One region of the Streptomyces sp. NPDC050145 genome, then DNA from elsewhere that is predicted to be linked to it. Evidence: riboswitches for the same ligand, from Rfam matches in the RefSeq annotation. Region 1 holds a riboswitch; the other holds the start of a gene.

Region 1 (3,677 bases):
GGAGCAGGCGATGGCCGATTTCGAGGCCGATCTCGACCAGGCCCTGGACCGGATCCTGGCCGAGGAGCAGAGCGCGGGCTGACCTTCCGGCAGCCCGCGGGACGGCAGACGTAACGCTTCAGCAGCGCGGTGCGCCCGAGCAGTTCCGCGCGCGGGTTCAGCGCTTGCGTCGCCGGCCCCGGCCGGACCGCCCCGGTACGGCCTTCGCGGGCTCGTGGGACCCCGGACGGTCGGCGGACACCACCAGAGCGGCCAGCAGGGTCGTCACCGGCACGGAGGCGACCAGTCCGATCGAGCCGACCAGCGTGCGCACGATCTCCTCGGCGACCAGTTCGCTGTTGGCGACGTCGGACACGCTGCTCTGCGCGATCGAGAAGAGCAGCAGGAGCGGCAGCGACGCGCCCGCGTACGCGAGCACCAGGGTGTTCACGACCGAAGCGATGTGGTCGCGGCCGATCCGGATGGCCGCCCGGTACAGACCGCGCCGGCCCATCGACGGGTTCGCCTCGTGCAGCTCCCAGACGGCCGAGGTCTGGGTGACCGTCACGTCGTCCAGGACACCGAGCGAGCCGATGATGACGCCGGCGAGCAGCAGACCGCTCATGTCGATGTCCGGGTACAGGCCGTGGATCAGGCCGGTGCTGTCGTCGGTGTTGCCGGTCAGCGCGGCCCAGCCGATGAACAGCGAGCCGAGCAGGCCGATCAGCAGCAGCGACACGAGGGTGCCGAGCACCGCGACGGAGGTGCGGGCCGACAGGCCGTGACACATGTAGAGCGCGATGAGCATGATCGCGCTGGACCCGACCACCGCCACCACCAGAGGGTTCGAGCCCTGGAGGATCGCGGGGAGGATGAAGAAGGTCAGCACCATGAAGCTGATCGCGAGCGCGACGAGCGCCATGACCCCGCGCATGCGTCCCACCACGACCACCGCCAGAGCGAAGATCCCGGCCAGCACCGTCATGGGGATCTTCCGGTTCACGTCCGTGACCGAGTACTGCAGGTTCTTCGGTGCGTCCGGCGCGTAGGCGACGATCACCTGCTGGCCCTCGTGCAGCTGGCGGGGCGAGTCGGGCTGCACGACCTCCGTGAACGTACGGCCCTTGTCCTTGCCGGTGTCCACGCGCACCGTCGCGATCTCGCACTCGCCCGCGGCGGCACCGGGCTTCCCGCCCGCGGGCACCGCGCCCGGGTCGCCGCTCGGCGCCCCGCCCGAGGCGTGCACCGACTTGCAGTCGACCTTCTCGACCTTGGTCACCGTGGCCTGCTGCGTCTGCCGGTCGAAGCCCACACCGGTGCGGTCGTGGGCCGGTGCGCCGCCCGGCCAGAGCACCGCCAGACCCACCACGACCGCCACGGTGAACGGGATCAGGACAGCCGCGATGACCCTCCGCAGATGCCGGGACACGGGCGCCGCCGGGCCGTGGCTGTGGGAGTGCCCGTGCGGCGGCGGGGACGAGGGAGGATCGGACTCATGCGTCGTGGTCACCGCCCGATCATCGCAAGAACGGGAGGGGCCCTCTGTTCAACGTGTCCGTCATGACGCTAGCGTGGGGGCACCTTTGCAAACGCGGGAGCTCGGAGCACCGGGCTGAGAGGGCGCTGACCTTCGTCCCAGCGCGTGTTTCACGTGAAACGTGGAACGCCGTGGACGAGAGCCGCTGCGTCGACCGCCGAACCTGTTACCGGGTAATGCCGGCGTAGGGAGTAGGTCTCATGACCACAACGGACGCACGCACGCCTGCCTCCAACGGCTCTGAGCCGGAGGCCGGGAAGTCCATCGGCTGGCACAAGGGGTACATCGAGGGCTCCCGCCCCGACCTCAAGGTGCCGGTCCGCCAGGTGCACCTCACCAACGGGCAGGACGTCACGCTGTACGACACCTCCGGCCCGTACACCGATCCGACCGTCGACACCGATGTCCGCAGGGGCCTCGCGCCGCTGCGGGAGAACTGGATCATCGCCCGCGGCGACACCGAGGAGTACACGGGACGCCCCGTCCGCCCCGAGGACGACGGCATCAAGCACACCTCGCCGCGCGGCGGTCTGCGCAACCTCGACGCGGTCTTCCCGGGCCGCCCGCGCCAGCCGCGCCGGGGCCGCGACGGCCAGGCCGTGACCCAGCTCGCGTACGCCCGCCGGGGCGAGATCACCCCGGAGATGGAGTACGTGGCGATCCGGGAGAACGTCGCGCCCGAGGTCGTCCGCGAGGAGATCGCGGCCGGCCGGGCGGTCCTGCCGGCGAACGTGAACCACCCGGAGATCGAGCCGATGATCATCGGCAAGCGATTCCTGGTGAAGGTCAACGCCAACATCGGCAACTCGGCCGTGACCAGCTCCATCGAGGAGGAGGTGGAGAAGATGACCTGGGCGACCAAGTGGGGCGCCGACACGGTCATGGACCTCTCCACCGGCCGCAACATCCACACCACCCGCGAGTGGGTGCTGCGCAACTCCCCCGTCCCGATCGGCACCGTGCCCCTCTACCAGGCCCTCGAGAAGGTCGACGGCCGGGCCGAGGAGCTGACCTGGGAGATCTACAAGGACACGGTCATCGAGCAGGCCGAGCAGGGCGTGGACTACATGACGGTCCACGCCGGCGTCCGCCTCCCGTACGTGCCGCTGACCGCCAACCGCAAGACCGGCATCGTCTCGCGCGGCGGCTCGATCATGGCCGCGTGGTGCCTCGCGCACCACAAGGAGAGCTTCCTCTACGAGAACTTCGAGGAGCTCTGCGAGATCCTCGCGGCGTACGACGTCACGTACTCGCTCGGCGACGGCCTGCGCCCCGGCTCCATCGCGGACGCCAACGACGAGGCGCAGTTCGCGGAGCTGCGCACGCTCGGCGAGCTGAACTCCATCGCCAAGCGGCACAACGTGCAGACCATGATCGAGGGCCCGGGCCATGTCCCGATGCACAAGATCAAGGAGAACATCGACCTCCAGCAGGAGATCTGCGAGGAGGCGCCGTTCTACACGCTCGGCCCGCTGACCACCGATGTCGCCCCGGCGTACGACCACATCACGTCCGGCATCGGCGCCGCGATGATCGCCTGGTGGGGCACCGCGATGCTCTGTTACGTCACGCCCAAGGAGCACCTGGGCCTGCCGAACAAGGACGACGTGAAGACCGGCGTCATCACGTACAAGATCGCGGCGCACGCGGCCGACCTCGCCAAGGGGCACCCCGGCGCGCAGGAGTGGGACGACGCGCTGTCGGACGCCCGCTTCGAGTTCCGCTGGGAGGACCAGTTCAACCTGGCCCTCGACCCGGACACGGCACGGGAGTTCCACGACGAGACGCTTCCGGCCGAGCCCGCGAAGACCGCGCACTTCTGCTCGATGTGCGGTCCGAAGTTCTGCTCGATGAAGATCTCGCAGGACATCCGCCGCGAGCACGGCACGACCAAGTCCGAGGTCGAGGCGGGCATGGAGCAGAAGTCGAAGGAGTTCGCGGCGAGCGGCAACCGCGTGTACCTCCCGATGGCCGACTGACTCGACCCGGTCACCGACTGAGCGCCCACGGCACCCGGCCGCGGGCGCTCAGGGCGCTCAGAGCGCTGCGGGAGCGCCCGCGACGCCGAACGGGTTGTCGATCACATACCGGCAGAAGCCGTCCGGCCCACGCCGCGCCACATCGGTCGCGGTCCCTTCGACGCGGACACCGTTGCCGTCCG
Region 2 (3,677 bases), on a different contig from region 1:
TTCCTGATCCTCACCGTCGTCAGCGACACCGGCGCGTACGCGATCGGCTGGCGCTTCGGCAAGCACAAGCTCGCGCCGCGCATCAGCCCCGGCAAGACCCGCGAGGGCCTGCTCGGCGCGGTGCTGTTCGCGATGGTGGCGGGCGTGCTGTGCATGCAGTTCCTGGTGGACGACGGCACGTGGTGGCAGGGCCTGGTCCTCGGTGTCTGCGTCGCCGCGTCCGCGACGCTCGGCGACCTCGGCGAGTCCATGATCAAGCGCGACCTCGGCATCAAGGACATGGGCACGCTGCTCCCCGGCCACGGGGGCATCATGGACCGCCTGGACTCCCTGCTGCCGACGGCGCCGGTGGTGTGGCTGCTGCTGGTGCTGTTCGTCGGGTCCGGCTGACCTGCGTTTTCCCCGGTGCGGGTCCGTTGTCCACAGGGCGGCGGGCCCGCACTCGTTTGTCTGCGACACTGGTACAGCCATGCCTAAGCCCGGAGAACTCACATTCGTCGCCCCCCGCGGAGCCAAGAAGCCGCCGCGGCACCTTGCCGACCTCTCGCCCGCCGAGCGGAAGGAAGCCGTCGCCGCGATCGGTGAGAAGCCGTTCCGCGCCAAGCAGCTGTCCACGCACTACTTCGCGCGGTACGCGCACGACCCCGCGGAGTGGACCGACATCCCCGCCGGGTCGCGCGAGAAGCTGCGGGAGGCACTGCTGCCCGAGCTGATGACCGTCGTGCGGCATCTGTCGACCGACCAGGACACCACCCGCAAGACCCTGTGGCGGCTGTTCGACGGCACGCTCGTCGAGTCCGTGCTCATGCGGTACCCGGACCGGGTCACGATGTGTATCTCGTCGCAGGCGGGATGCGGGATGAACTGCCCGTTCTGCGCCACCGGACAGGCCGGCCTCGACCGGAACCTGTCGACCGGCGAGATCGTGCACCAGATCGTGGACGGGATGCGGGCCCTGCGGGACGGGGAGATCCCCGGCGGGCCGGCGCGGCTGTCCAACATCGTGTTCATGGGGATGGGGGAGCCGCTCGCCAACTACAAGCGCGTGGTGGGTGCCATTCGGGCGCTGACCGATCCTGAGCCCGACGGGCTCGGGCTCAGCCAGCGCGGGATCACCGTGTCGACGGTCGGCCTGGTGTCCGCCATTCACCGGTTCGCCGATGAAGGGTTCAAGTGCCGGCTGGCCATCTCGCTGCACGCCCCTGACGACGAGCTGCGGGACACGCTGGTGCCCGTCAACACGCGGTGGAAGGTGCGGGAGGTGCTCGACGCCGGCTGGGAGTACGCGGCCAAGTCCGGGCGCCGGCTGTCCATCGAGTACGCGCTCATCCGGGACATCAACGACCAGGCCTGGCGTGGGGACCGGCTCGGGCGGCTGCTGCGCGGGAAGCCCGTGCACGTCAATCTGATTCCGCTGAACCCGACCCCGGGCTCGAAGTGGACCGCGTCGCGCCCCGAGGACGAGAAGGCGTTCGTCGAGGCCATCGCGGCGCACGGAGTCCCCGTCACCGTCCGGGACACCCGTGGCCAGGAGATCGACGGAGCCTGTGGACAGCTCGCCGCCACCGAGCGGTAGCCTTGCCCGCAGTACCACATCTTCATATTCCGACAGGGGAGCGCCACAGCGCTGAGAGTGCGGCAGAGCCGCAGACCCTCTGAACCTTGCCCAGGTCATTCTGGGTAGGAAGTTCGGTCACCACTCAAGCTGTTGCGCCCTGCCCGGAGCCGTAGGAAAGGCCCGGGCAGGGCCGCGTCTCTTCCTGGTCACCCCCAGGAGGAAAACCAGTGAGCAAGAACAAGAAGGCGTACCTGGCCGCGGCCGTGGGGCTCGGGCTCGTCACGCTGTCCGCGTGCGGTTCGTCGTCGTCCTCGGGTGGCGGCGACGCAGGGGACTCCAAGACGGTCACCCTGGTCAGTCACGACTCGTGGGCCGTCTCGAAGAACGTGATCAAGGACTTCGAGAAGAAGTCCGGCTACCAGGTGAAGGTCGTCGAGGACGGCGACGCCGGCCAGGCCGTCAACAAGGCGATCCTGTCCAAGGGCAACCCCGTCGGCGACGTGTTCTTCGGCGTCGACAACACGCTGCTGTCCCGCGCCCTCGACAACGGCCTGTTCACCTCCTACGAGGCCAAGGGCATCGACCAGGTGCCGGACCAGTACCGCCTCGACAAGGGCAAGAACCGCGTCACGCCCGTCGACACCGGCGATATCTGCGTCAACTACGACAAGAAGTACTTCGCCGACCACAAGCTGACGCCGCCCGCCTCCTTCGCGGACCTCGCCAAGCCCGCGTACAAGAACCTGCTGGTCACCGAGGACGCCGCGACGTCCTCCCCGGGCCTCGGCTTCCTGCTCGGCAGCGCCGCCCAGTACGGCGACGACGGCTGGCAGTCCTACTGGAAGAAGCTGAACGCCAACGGCGTGAAGGTCGTCAGCGGCTGGGACCAGGCCTACAACGAGGAGTTCTCCGGCAGCGCCAGCGGCAAGAAGGCCGGCGGCGACCGCCCGCTCGTCGTCTCCTACGCGTCCTCCCCGCCCGCCGAGGCGATCTACTCCGACCCGCAGCCCAAGACCTCGCCCGTCGGCGTCGCGACCGGCACCTGCTTCCGCCAGATCGAGTTCGCCGGCCTGCTCGACGGGGCGAAGAACGAGAAGGGCGGCAAGGCCTTCCTCGACTTCCTGATCTCCAAGGAGTTCCAGGAGGACATGCCGCTCAACATGTTCGTCGACCCGGTGGCGAAGAACGCCGTCGCGCCCGCCGACTACACCAAGTACGCGGTCGAGATCGACAAGCCGCACACCATGAGCCCGCGGAACATCGCGGACCACCGTGACGAGTGGGTCAAGACGTGGACGTCGCTCGTCAGGAAGTGACCCCGGACAAGGCCGAGGTCACGTCCGAGGCCAAGGCCAAGGTCAAGGCCAAGGCCAAGGTCAAGGCCAAGGCCAAGGCCAAGGCCGAGGCCGGCACCCGGCCGCGCCGGCTCCGTACGGGGAGCGCGGCGCGGCTCGGCCTCATGGCCGTGCCCGCCGTGTTCTTCGGGCTCTTCTTCGCCTACCCCGTCGCCGCGATCGTCGAGCGCGGTCTGCACGTCGACGGGGTCTGGCGCCTCGGGCGGATCCTCGACGTGCTCGGGGAGGCGGACGTGCGGCACGTCCTGTGGTTCACCGTGTGGCAGGCGCTCGCCTCCACCGCGCTGACCCTGCTCGTCGCGCTGCCCGGCGCGTACGTCTTCGCCCGGCTCGAATTCCCCGGCAAGCAGGTGCTGCGCGCCGCGGTCACCGTGCCGTTCGTGCTGCCCACCGTCGTCGTCGGCACCGCGTTCCTCGCGGTCGTCGGCCGCGGCGGGCTCCTCGACGACCTGTGGGGCGTCCGGCTCGACACCACCGTGTGGGCCATCCTGCTCGCGCACGTCTTCTTCAACTACGCGGTCGTCGTCCGGACCGTCGGCGGCCTGTGGGCGCAGCTCGACCCGCGCCAGGAGGAGGCCGCGCGGATGCTCGGCGCCTCCCGCCTCGCCGCCTGGCGCAAGGTGACGCTGCCCGCGCTCGGGCCCGCCGTCGCCGCCGCGGCCCTGATGGTCTTCCTCTTCACCTTCACCTCGTTCGGCGTCGTACAGATCCTCGGCGGCCCGGGATTCTCCACGCTGGAAGTGGAGATCTACCGGCAGACCGCG

The links. A riboswitch is a leader RNA that binds a small molecule or an ion and turns the genes downstream of it on or off. The one in region 1 is predicted to bind thiamine pyrophosphate.
Region 2: it holds a riboswitch for thiamine pyrophosphate, as region 1 does, so the genes downstream of both, ACIBTU_RS29215 (thiamine ABC transporter substrate binding subunit) here and thiC (phosphomethylpyrimidine synthase ThiC) in region 1, are expected to answer to the same signal.

What each region holds. Positions count from the first base shown of each region.
Region 1 is NZ_JBITJS010000002.1:188,643-192,319, reverse strand. It holds gene ACIBTU_RS04390 (SsgA family sporulation/cell division regulator) at 1-82, shown strand, start outside; gene ACIBTU_RS04385 (YibE/F family protein) at 158-1,489, opposite strand; TPP riboswitch at 1,561-1,724, shown strand; gene thiC (phosphomethylpyrimidine synthase ThiC) at 1,717-3,495, shown strand; gene ACIBTU_RS04375 (hypothetical protein) at 3,553-3,677, opposite strand, start outside.
Region 2 is NZ_JBITJS010000016.1:91,423-95,099, forward strand. It holds gene ACIBTU_RS29205 (phosphatidate cytidylyltransferase) at 1-390, shown strand, start outside; gene rlmN (23S rRNA (adenine(2503)-C(2))-methyltransferase RlmN) at 470-1,576, shown strand; TPP riboswitch at 1,601-1,705, shown strand; gene ACIBTU_RS29215 (thiamine ABC transporter substrate binding subunit) at 1,786-2,874, shown strand; gene ACIBTU_RS29220 (ABC transporter permease) at 3,018-3,677, shown strand, end outside.